One region of the Rhodobacter sp. 24-YEA-8 genome, then DNA from elsewhere that is predicted to be linked to it. Evidence: riboswitches for the same ligand, from Rfam matches in the RefSeq annotation. Region 1 holds a riboswitch; the other holds the start of a gene.
The links. Region 1 has a riboswitch for thiamine pyrophosphate ahead of thiB (thiamine ABC transporter substrate binding subunit). Riboswitches for the same ligand answer to the same signal wherever they lie in the genome.
Positions count from the first base shown of each region.

Region 2: another riboswitch for thiamine pyrophosphate. It lies ahead of thiD (bifunctional hydroxymethylpyrimidine kinase/phosphomethylpyrimidine kinase); the one in region 1 lies ahead of thiB (thiamine ABC transporter substrate binding subunit).

Region 1 is NZ_FNSK01000001.1:2,797,060-2,802,924, reverse strand. It holds gene BLW25_RS13610 (thiamine ABC transporter ATP-binding protein) at 1-399, opposite strand, end outside; gene BLW25_RS13605 (thiamine/thiamine pyrophosphate ABC transporter permease ThiP) at 383-1,909, opposite strand; gene thiB (thiamine ABC transporter substrate binding subunit) at 1,885-2,859, opposite strand; TPP riboswitch at 2,906-3,006, opposite strand; gene BLW25_RS13595 (TerC family protein) at 3,143-4,165, opposite strand; gene aroC (chorismate synthase) at 4,473-5,573, shown strand; gene tsaE (tRNA (adenosine(37)-N6)-threonylcarbamoyltransferase complex ATPase subunit type 1 TsaE) at 5,615-5,865, shown strand, end outside.
Region 2 is NZ_FNSK01000001.1:926,104-931,968, forward strand. It holds gene BLW25_RS04650 (FAD-binding oxidoreductase) at 1-857, opposite strand, end outside; gene BLW25_RS04655 (aromatic ring-hydroxylating oxygenase subunit alpha) at 861-2,111, opposite strand; cobalamin riboswitch at 2,238-2,453, opposite strand; TPP riboswitch at 2,594-2,700, shown strand; gene thiD (bifunctional hydroxymethylpyrimidine kinase/phosphomethylpyrimidine kinase) at 2,774-3,574, shown strand; gene BLW25_RS04665 (FAD-dependent oxidoreductase) at 3,571-4,548, shown strand; gene thiS (sulfur carrier protein ThiS) at 4,545-4,739, shown strand; gene BLW25_RS04675 (thiazole synthase) at 4,741-5,505, shown strand; gene BLW25_RS04680 (thiamine phosphate synthase) at 5,502-5,865, shown strand, end outside.

The DNA of each region.
Region 1 (5,865 bases):
ACCGCCCGATAGCTGCGCCGGTTTGCGCGCGCCAAGCCCCGCCAGTCCGACCCGTTCCAGCGCCTCCGCCACCCGTGCGTGATCCGGTGGAGCCAGACGCAGATCCGGCCGGATCCCGAGTCCGAGATTTTGCGCCACGCTCAGATGCGGAAACAGGTTCTGATCCTGAAACAGGATCGAGAGCGGCCGCTCCCCCGGCGGCAGTCCGGTCAGATCGCGCCCATCGAGCCAGATCCGGCCCGAGGCCGGCGCATAGAAGCCGGCAATCGCCGCCAGAAGCGAGCTTTTCCCTGCCCCCGAAGGCCCGATCACTGCGATCTTCGCCCCCGGCTCTGCCTGCCAGTCCGCAGACAGCCGGAAACCGTCCTGCTCCAGAACCAGGTTATCGAGCCTGAACATGCCGCCCTCCCGCATCGAAAATCCAGAACAGCCCGAAGCTGAGCGTGATCAGCACCAGCGCCGCCGCTGCCGCCGCCTCGGTCCGGTAGGCGCCCATCAGCTGCTGCACCAGAAGCGGCAATGTCGCCTCCTGGCCACTGGCGAAAAGCGCGATCACGCCCAGATCGCCCATCGACAAAGCCGCCGCCACCCCGGCAGCAAAGCCCAGCGGGCGCGCCAGCCGGGGCAAAGTCAGATAACGCAGCCGCGCCAGCCCGCTCAGATCCAGCGAGGCGGCAAGGCGGCCGTAATCCGCCTCCAGCGCGCGGGCATCGGTGATCAGCAGCCGGTAGACGAAGGGCAGCGCCATCAGCGCATTGACCAGCACCGTCACCGGCAGCGCCAGCTGCCCGGGCGAGGCAAAGGGCCGTGCGATCAGGAACAGCCCGGTCCCGAGCACCAGCCCCGAGGCCGCCAGCGGCAGCACGGCGGTCAGCTCCATCCCCCGCGCGCCGCTCCGGGCCACCGCCAGCGCAAGGACCAGCCCCGCCGCCACCGTCACCAGGGTTGAGATCAGGGCAACCAGAACCGAGCGCAGCGAGGCCCCCCAGAGGCTGGGCGGCAGTTCCGCCAGCCCCGGCAGCCCGCGAAGGATCAGCGCGAGAAGTGGCAGAAGGAGGAAAGCCGCCGCCAGCAAAAGCCAGACCGCATCTGCAAGGCGCCGCCAGCCCGGTGGGGCCAGCAGCGGCAGCGCCCGGTCAAGGCCCGCGCCGAAACCTGGCGCGGATGCAAGCCGCCAGGCCAGCAGGGCGGCCAGCGCGCCGATTCCGGTCTGGATCAGCGACAATCCCGCCGCATGGCCAAGATCGAATTCGAACCGGATCGCCTGGTAGATCGCCAGCTCGAGCGTGGTTGCCCGCGGGCCACCGCCCAGCGTCAGCGCCACGGCGAAAGAGGTCAGGCAGATCGCAAAAACGGTCGCCAGCGCACCGGGCAGCACCGAGATCAGCATCGGGCGCTCGATATGTCGCGCGATGTCGCGCGGGCCAAAGCCCAGCGAGGCCGCCAGTCGGAAGCGCTCGGATGGCACGGAAAGCCAGGACTGAAGGATCATCCGCACCGCCAGCGGCAGGTTCAGGAAGACATGCGCGATGACCACGCCATGCAACCCGTAAATGCTGAACCCGGGCAGGCCGAGCGCGGCAAGTCCGCTATTGACCCAGCCCGAGCGGCCAAAAACCGTGATCAGACCGATCACCGCGACGATCACCGGCAGAAGGAACGGCGCCCCCATCAGGGTGATCAGAAGGCCCCGCAAGGGAAAGCGCCGCCGCGCCAGTGCGCGGGCCACCGGCACCGCCAGCGCGACCGAGATCAGCGCTGAAAGCCCGGCCTGCAACAGGGTAAAACGCAGCGCCGCAAGGTCGGGCATGCTGAGCCGCAGGCCGCCCGCCCTGAAGGCCACCGCCGCCAGAGGCGCGGTGACCAGGAGCGCGGCGGTAAGGATTACTGCCCGAGCGAGGATTGCCATTCCGCCAGCGCGGGGCTCCGCGCCTCCAGCGCCTCATCGGCCGTCAGCAGCAGCGATTTCGCCGGACGATGGGTCTCGAACCCTTCGGGCAGCGCGATCTCGGTCGCAGGATACATCCAGTTTGTCTCGGGGATCACCGACTGGAAGGCCGGCGACTGGGTGAAGGCGATGAAATCCTTTGCAAGTTCCGGCTGTTTCGATGCGGCGAGAATGCCCGCAACCTCGATCTGCAGATAATGGCCCTCGGCAAATTCGGCCCAGTCCTTGCTGTCATCTTTTTCGGCCAGACGGTGATAGGCGGGCGATGTGGTATAGGAGAGAACCATATCTGCCTCGCCCTCGAGGAAGAGGCCGTAAGCCTCGGACCAGCCGGGTGTCACGGTCAGGATATTGTCGGAAAGGCCGGCCCAGATCTCGGGAGCGCGGTCACCATATGCTGCCTTGACCCACATCAGCAGGCCAAGGCCCGGGGTAGAGGAGCGCGGATCCTGGATCACGATCTTCAGATCGCTGTCGCCAAGGGCGCGAAAGTCCTCAGGCGGCATCGCGGTTTTCGTGCGGTCATAGACAAAGGCGAACCAGCCCCAGTCCCAGGGCAGGAAAAGATCATCCTCAAACGCGACCGGCAGGCCGCTCGGGGCCGTCTCTCCATGCGGGGCGAAAAGTCCGGTCGCGCGCGCCTGGGCGGTCAGGTTGTTGTCAAGACCAAGGACCACATCCGCCTCGGTGGCGGCGCCCTCAAGCTGGAGGCGGGCCAGCAGGGCCGCACCGTCGCCGCCGGTGATAAAGCGCAGATCGCAGCCGCAGACTTCTTCAAACGCTTTTTCCACCGCCGGGCCGGGGCCCCATTCGGTAGTGAAACTGTCATAGGTCATGACGGTGAGCACGGGCGTCTCGGCCGCTGCTGCCAGGGGCAGGGAAGCGAGACATGCCGCAAGGAAGGGGCGCATCGGGCGCATGGAGGTCCTCCTGTTGCGACGGGGGCGATGCGCAAGGGGGGATCCGATGCACCTTCCCTCCGCCGGTATGAGCCGGTTCAGGTTCAACGGGTCCGCATGACGCATCTCAGCCCGTGACGGGCACCCCGAGGTAGGGTGGAGCATAGGGGATTGCCGGTGCGGCGCAAGGGGTGGCGGGGGCGGGGGGCCAGCCCCCCGGAGGCGCAAAAGCGCCTCTCCCCCCGGGATATTTAAGGACAGATGAAAGGGGCGGGGTGAGCGCCCCTTTCAGAGGTCAGTGGCGGGCAGGGTGGTCGTCGCCCGGCTCGCCCGGGAGGGTGACATGAGCGGGCTGGCCGCGGGTCTTCCACAGCGAGACGATCACGCCGGTGGCGAGGATCGCGAAGGTGACGCCGAGCGAGACCGAGGCCGGGAATTTCTCGAGATCGAGGAGATCCGCGACAAAGACCTTGGAGCCGATGAAGATCAGAAGGATCGCCAGCGCATATTTCAGATAGGCGAAGCGGTGCAGGATGGCGGCGAGGGCGAAGTAGAGGGCGCGCAGCCCGAGGATCGCGAAGATATTCGAGGTGAAGACGATATAGGGGTCAGAGGTGATCGCGAAGACCGCCGGGACCGAATCGACCGCGAAGACCACATCGGCGATTTCCACCATGATCAGCGCCAGCAGGAGCGGCGTGGCAAAGAGTTTCAGCTTGCCGGTTTTCGGGTCGGGTTGGCGCACGGTAAAGGCATGACCGTGGAGCTGATCGGTGACGTTGAGGCGGCGGCGCAGGAATTTCAGCAGCGGGTTATTGGCAATATCCGGGTCGTGGTCATCTTTGGCCAGCAGCATTCTGAAGCCGGTGAAGATCAGGAAAGCCGCAAAGATATAGAGCACCCAGTGGTAGTTCTGCACCAGAGCCGCACCAAACCCGATCATCAGCCCGCGCAGCACGATCACGCCGAGGATGCCCCAGAACAGCGCCCGGTGCTGGTATTTGCGGGGGATCGCGAAGAAGCCGAAGATCATCGCGATGACGAAAACATTGTCCATCGCCAGCGATTTCTCGACGACAAAGGCGGTGAGGTAGAGGCCTGCGGCCTCGGGCCCGATCTGCCACCAGACGAAGCCCGCGAAAAGGACGCCGAGTGTGACGTAAAAGGCCGAGAGTTTCAGGCTTTTCGCGACGCCGATTTCCGCGTCGCCCTTGTTCAGGATGCCAAGGTCGAGAACCAGCAGCACGAAGACGATTGCGAGGAAGGTGAGCCAGAGCCAGAGCGGCTTGCCCAGAAATAGTGTCAGCAGGATCTCCATCCGACTGTAGCCCTTTACACAAGGCGCCGGAAGGAATGACCGTCATCTGAGCCGTGGAAACGGATCGGGAAAAAGCCGGGCAATCCATCGGGCGCGTTTTCCCGATGCGGTCCGACATCACGCCAGGCGTTTCCCGAAAGAAACTGGCCCTGAGCGCCAGAGGGGCCCGGCCCGCAGTCGTGAAATGGGGGCAGGCGATGCGATTTCAACCCCGTGCTTCACTTTTTTGTGGAATGAGGTTGTAACCTGCGACGGCCGGGCGCTATGCCGCCTGTGTCAGCCCGCCCTGTCAGCACGGAGCACCGTCATGAGCCTTAACACCTTCGGCCATCTCTTCCGCGTCACCACCTGGGGCGAGAGCCACGGCCCGGCGCTTGGCTGCACGGTGGATGGCTGTCCTCCGGGCGTGCGGCTGACCGAGGGTGATATCCAGCCCTGGCTGGATCTGCGGAAGCCCGGCACGTCGAAATTCACCACGCAGCGGCGTGAGGCCGATGAGGTGAAGATCCTTTCGGGGGTGTTCGAGGGGGTGACGACCGGAACGCCGATCCAGCTGATGATCGAAAATACCGACCAGCGCAGCAAGGATTATGGCGAGATTGCTCAAGCTTTCCGCCCCGGTCACGCCGATGTCGCCTATCACCTGAAATACGGGCTGCGCGACTATCGTGGCGGCGGGCGGTCTTCGGCCCGCGAAACGGCGGCCAGGGTCGCGGCGGGGGGGGTTGCACGCGCGGTGCTCGACATGATCGCGCCCGGGGTGACGATTACTGGCTATATGGTGCAGATGGGAGAACACAAGATCGACCGGCTGCGGTTTGATGCGGGCCAGATCCGCGAGAACCCGTTCTTCTGCCCCGATATCGTCGCGGCGCAGGACTGGGCGGTCTATCTTGATGATCTGCGCAGGTCGCATAATTCGGTGGGCGCGGTGATCGAGGTGGTGGCCGAGGGCGTGCCTCCGGGCCTTGGCGCGCCGCTTTACGGCAAGCTGGATTCTGACCTGGCCAGCGCGATGATGTCGATCAATGCGGTCAAAGGCGTCGAGATCGGCGATGGCATGGCCTCGGCCGCGCTGACCGGGGTCGAGAACGCCGATGAGATGCGGATGGGCCAGGACGGGGTCGAGTTCCTGTCGAACCATGCGGGCGGGATCCTTGGCGGCATTTCCACCGGTCAGCCGGTTGTGTGCCGGTTCGCGGTCAAGCCGACCTCGTCGATCCTGACGCCGCGCCGCACCGTGAACCAGTTCGGCCAGGAGGTCGATCTTGTGACCAAGGGGCGCCATGACCCATGCGTTGGTATCCGCGCGGTGCCGGTTGGTGAGGCGATGATGGCCTGCGTGATCCTTGATCACATTCTGCTGGATCGCGGACAGACCGCCGGGCGGCGCGGCCAGATCGGCTGAGGCTTGCGCCTGACCGGGCAAAAGCCGACAGTTGCGCCATGATGTCCTTGGATCTTTTCCTGCCCGATGAAGAGGCGGCCCGCCTGTTCGGAGCGCGCTTCGGGCTGTGCCTGCGGCCCGGGATGACGGTGCTGTTTGAGGGCCCGGTCGGCGCCGGGAAATCGCATCTCGCCCGGGCGGCGATCCGCGCCATGGCGGGGGCTGAAATCGACGTGCCTTCGCCCAGTTTCACCCTGGTGCAAAGCTATGAGACCGAAGCCGGCGAGGTCTGGCATGCCGATCTTTACCGGCT
Region 2 (5,865 bases), 1.9 Mb from region 1:
GACGCCGCAAAGGTGATCTGCGCGCCGGCATCCGCATCCGGGATCACATCTTCGATCACCGGCGCCTCGGCTTCGGAACTTACCGGGGCGCCAAAGCTCTCCTGATGGTAATGTTCCATATCGAAGCCAAGCGAGACCAGCATGTCGCGCACCGCCTGCATGAAGGGCTCCGGCCCGCAGCAGAAGACCTCGCGCTCCAGATAATCCGGCGCCATCAGGCCCAGCATGATCTGCGACAGGCGCCCCTGATAGCCGGACCAGGTCTGGAACGGGTCTGGCTCTTCAACCGTGAACCGGAGTTTCAGCCCCGGCACGCGGTCGGCAAAGCCTTCCAGCCGTTTCTTCAGCAGGATCTCTGACGGGCGTTTCGCGGCATGGACGAAGGTGATGTCGGGCATCTCGCCCGAATCCCAGGCCCAGGTCGTCATCGACATCATCGGCGTGATGCCTGATCCCGCCGAGATAAAGAGGTATTTCTTTGCCGGATGCCGGTGCGAGCTGAAAATCCCCGCCGGGCCGTAAGCTTTGATCTTCATCCCCGGCTTCAGGTGATCGAGCATCCAGCGCGTGCCGATGGATGTCGCCTGGGCTTTCACCGTGACCGAGATCGACAGCGGCCGCGACGGCGAAGACGAGATCGTATAGGTGCGCTGCACATTGCCCTTCGCGCCCTTTTTCGGATCAACCGGCAGGTCGAGCGTCACGAACTGGCCCGGCTGATAGTCAAACCAGGCGCCCGAGGGCGCGCGGAAGGTGAAGGTGGCAGTATCCGGCGTCTCGGGCACGACCATGGCGCATTCAAGATGCTCCGCATCATCCCAGGGTTTCGCGGACCAGTTAAGCTGTTGCCTTCCCATGATTTATTCCGCCGCCAGTGCCGGGCCTGTGCCGGAAACAGGGCCAAGGCGTTGCGTCATGATGCCCGCATACCAGTCCACGAACTGCATCACCCCTTCTTCCTGGATCGGGGAATAGGGCCCTGGTTCATAGGCGGGCGAGAGAATGCCCTTCTGGTTTTCTTCGACCACCTGGCGGTCTTCGTCATTGGTGTTGAGCCAGACACGGGTCAGGGTTTCGAGATCATAATCGACGCCCTCGACCGCATCCTTATGGACCAGCCAGTTGGTGGTCACTTGCGTCTCGGTCGGGCTGATCGGCAGGATGCGGAAGACGATGGCGTGATCGCCAAGGAAATGGTTCCAGCTGTTCGGGTAGTGGAAGAACAGAAGGCTGCCGGCATCGTTGAAGGGCATGGTGCCCATGCGTTTCGCCACCGCCGCCTTTGTCGACATCGTATAGCTTTCGGCGCCGTTGAGCAGCGGGATGCGGGCGAGCCGCCATTGCATCTGCGGATGGTTGGTGAAGCGCGAGGGCAGGCCGGCCGCCTCGCAGCGTTTCCAGTGTTCGATGATGTCGGGCGAGGCCGAATCGGGTCCCTCCATTGCCGTCATGCGCGGGTTGTCGGAATAGGTCCGGCACAAAGACGGGTGCGCGCCGCCGCAATGATAGCATTCGCGGTTGTTCTCGATCACCAGCTTCCAGTTGCCGTTTTCGACGATGGTAGAGCTGAAAGCGACCTTTGCATCCGCGAGCCCCGAGGGGGCCAGATACGACATCAGCTTCGGCGCGAGGTCGGAAATGGAAGGGGGCACATCGGCGAGACAGATGAAGACCATGCCGCCAAGATCGACACAGTGCACCTTCTTCAGCCCGAATTTCGAAGGGTCGAAATCCTCGCCCATATCGCGGGCGAAAATGAGCTTGCCTTCGAGGTCATAGGTCCATTGGTGATAGGGGCAGACAAGGTTCGTCGTCGAGCCATTGGTCTTCGCGCAAAGCCGCTGACCGCGATGGCGGCAGACATTGTGGAAAGCGCGGATGCGATTGTCTTTGCCTTTGATGATCACCACCGGATAGGCGCCGACCTGAAGCGTGGCAAAGGCGCCGGGTTTCTCCAGCTCGCAGCCCGGAATGGCAAAGAGCCATTCGCGATACCACAGATGTTGAAGATCAGCCTCCAACACCCCGGGATCGCAATATAAATCGCGCTCTAAGGCATAGCCGCTCTGGCGTGCCAGAAGGCGGGAAAGGGTCTCGGACTGGCTCAGCATTCGCTGTCCTTCGCGTTAGCCCGCGCGCGCTGCGCGGGCAGGTTTGACGTGCGATGGACAACAGGCGGCGAAGGGCCCGCGCGGGGATGGACCCGCGAGCCTGTTGCCGCTTCGCCGCCCACCGCGGCTCGACATCTCGTGCAAGGCTGGTTTCCGGGCTTGGCGAGCGGTCTTTTCAACCCTGGTCGCGACACCTTCCCGGGCTCCTCCGCCCAGTGGTCCTTGTCGCGCCTCTCAGCCTCTACCGTTGCGGGGGCAGCGCCGGCTTTGACCCCTTGCGGGACCGCACCGGCTTCCCAATTCTCCGCTGTCGCCAGCGGCACCTTGCGAGGCTGAATTGATCACAGTGCGGCGGCCGGGATTGTCTGTTTGCGACATGTCGCAAAGCGGAACAGACAGCGGCCCTGTAAGCAGCCTCATTCGCGCTGAAAGCGGGATTTTGCCGGTTGCCAAACGAAAATGCTCCGCTTAACGATTGGGCAACTTACTCGTTGGGGTGTCCCGGGAAACCGGGGCTGAGAGGCCGCAAGGCTAACCCATCGAACCTGATCCGGTTCATACCGGCGGAGGGAACGGGTGGTCTGATCGTGTCTCTGGCGGCCCGTTGCGGCTTGCCCGGACGCCAGTCTCCCCAAATCTTTTCGCCGGTCATTGGGGGCATGATGACGGCGATAGCTTTGACCATAGCGGGGTCTGATTCCGGCGGCGGCGCAGGGATCCAGGCCGATCTCAAAAGTTTCGCGGCGATGCGCGTTTACGGGGCCAGCGTGATCACCGCGATCACGGCGCAGAACACCCGCTCGGTGACAGCGGTGATGGCCCTGCCGGTGCAGATGGTCCGGGCGCAGCTTGATGCGGTGTTCGATGATCTTGCCGTGGGCGCGGTGAAGATCGGGATGCTGGGCGATCCGGAACTGGTCTCGACCGTAGCGGCGGCGCTGAAGGGGCGTAATCTGGCCCTGGTGGTTGATCCGGTGATGGTGGCGAAATCCGGCGACCGGCTGCTCGCGGCCGAGGCAGTCGCGGCGCTACGCGAGGAGCTTTTGCCGCTTGCGACGGTTTTGACCCCGAACCTGCCCGAAGCGGCCGATCTTCTGGGCGAAAGCCAGGCCAGCAGCCATGGGGTGCAGGAAATACAGGGGCGCGCGCTCCTGTCGCTTGGGCCGGCCTGGGTGTTGATGAAAGGCGGTCATGCCGGGGGGGCAGAATGCCGCGACCTGCTGATCGGCCCTGAACCCCATGTTTTCACGGCAGAACGCCAGCAGACCAAAAATACCCATGGCACCGGGTGCAGCTATGCCGCAGCGATTGCGGCAGGGCTGGCGCAGGGGATGACAATCCCCGATGCGGTGGCGCGGGCGCATCGCTGGCTCCAGGGGGCGATCCGGGCAGCGGATGCGCTGCAGGTCGGATCCGGCCATGGGCCGGTGCATCATTTCCACGCGCTCTGGCCGCAATCATGAGCAGCGTCCATATTCTCGGGGCCGGTGTCATGGGCCTTGTGATGGCCAGTGAACTTACGGCGCGCGGCCATGAGGTCACGATCTCGGACCCTGCCGGAGGCCCCGGGCCGCAGGCCTGTTCCTGGTGGGCCGGCGGTATGCTGGCGCCATATTGCGAGGCGGAATCGGCAGAGGAACCGGTCGAACGGCTGGGGGCCGGCGCGGCCGCCTGGTGGCAATCCCATACCGGGCTGGTCACCGGGGCCGGGACGCTGGTTCTGGCCGATCCGCGTGACCGGGGCGATCTGGCGCGCTTTGCGCGGCTGACCAAAGGACATCAGACCATTGGCGGTGATGAGATCGCACAGCTTGAACCCGATCTGGAAGGCCGATTCCGCGAGGGGCTCTGCTTCAGAACCGAAGCACATCTGGCCCCGCGCGCGGCGCTTGGCGAACTGGCCCGCCGTCTCGCGGCCCGGGGGATCGTGGTGACGCCCGAGCCGTCAGAGGCGCCGCTGACCATCGACTGCCGGGGGCTCGCGGCGCGCGACAGTCTCAGTGACCTGCGTGGTGTGCGCGGTGAGATGCTGTTGATCCGCTGCGAGGGCGTGAGCCTTTCGCGCCCGGTCCGCCTCCTGCATCCCCGCATCCCGCTTTACATCGTGCCGCGCGGCGACGGGCATTTCATGCTGGGCGCCACGATGATCGAAAGCGGCTGGCGTGGCCAGGTGACGCTGCGGTCGATGATGGAGCTGATGGCGGCGGCCTGGACGATCCATCCCGGTTTTGGCGAGGCCGAGCTGGTCGCGACCGGGGCCGATGCGCGCCCCGCTTTCCCCGACAATCTGCCCCGGATCCGGCGGCGGGGCGATGTAATCTTTGCCAATGGTCTCTACCGCCACGGATTCCTCCTCTCGCCCGCCTGCGCGCGGATGGTGGCGGAACATCTCGAGACCGGCGCACAGCCCGAGTTCATGGATGAGGTGAGGACATGAGAGTTTTCGTGAATGGAGAGGCAAGGCTGACCGGGGCGCGCACCCTGGCGGCTTTGCTTGAGGAACAGGGCTTTGGCGTAGCCGTGGCGACTGCGGTGAATGAGGTCTTCATCGCCAAAGTCGCGCGGCTGGAAACAGAAATACAAGAGGGCGACCGTGTCGAAGTGCTCGCCGCCATGCAGGGGGGCTGAGATGCCGGTATTCTACGGAACTGCTGTTGAAAGCGCGCTGATGCTGGGCACGGCACAATATCCCTCGCCGAAGATCCTGGAAGACGCGTTTCGCAGCTCTGAGGCCGGGATCGCCACCGTCTCATTGCGCCGCGAACAGCGAGATGGCGGTGACTTCCGCGCGCTTGTGGCAGATCTGGGCGCGAAGATCCTGCCCAATACCGCTGGCTGCCATACGGTGAAAGAGGCCGTGACCACGGCCCACATGGCGCGCGAGCTGTTCGCGACAGACTGGATCAAGCTTGAGGTGATCGGCCATACCGATACGCTGCAACCCGATGTCTTCGGACTGGCAGAGGCCGCCCGCATCCTGATTGCCGACGGGTTCAAGGTCTTTCCCTATACGACCGAGGATATTGGCGTCTGTGCGCGGCTGGTCGAGGCCGGTTGTGAGGTGCTGATGCCCTGGGGCGCGCCGATTGGCTCGGGGCGGGGGCTGATGAACGAATATGGGCTGCGCGTGCTGCGGGCAGAGTTTCCCGATCAGGTTCTGGTGGTCGATGCCGGGATCGGGCTGCCTTCCCATGCGGCGCGGGCGATGGAGCTGGGCTTTGATGCTGTGCTTCTGAATACGGCGGTGGCCAAGGCCGGTGATCCGGCGCGGATGGCCGGGGCCATGGCCGGGGCGATCCGGGCGGGCAGGGCGGCCTATCTCGCGCAGCCGATGGAACCGCGCGATATGGCCGCGCCCTCGACACCCGTGGTGGGGAGGGCGTTTCTCGCATGACCCTGCCGCGTTTCTATCCGATTTTCGATTCTGCTGCCTGGGTGGCGCGGATGCTGCCGCTTGGGGTCCGCCTGGTGCAGCTGCGTGTCAAGGATCGCAGCGCTGACGAGACGCGCAGTGAGATCCGCGAGGCGCTGGACCTGTGCCGCGCGCATGATGCCATCCTTGTGGTCAATGATCACTGGCAGCTTGCAATTGAAGAAGGCTGTGACTGGATCCATCTCGGACAGGAGGATCTTGATGCCGCCGATCTGGTAGCGATCCGGCGGGCCGGGCTGCGGCTCGGTATATCGACCCATGACGAAGAAGAACTGGCGCGCGCGCTGGCGCTGGGCCCGGATTACATCGCCCTGGGGCCGG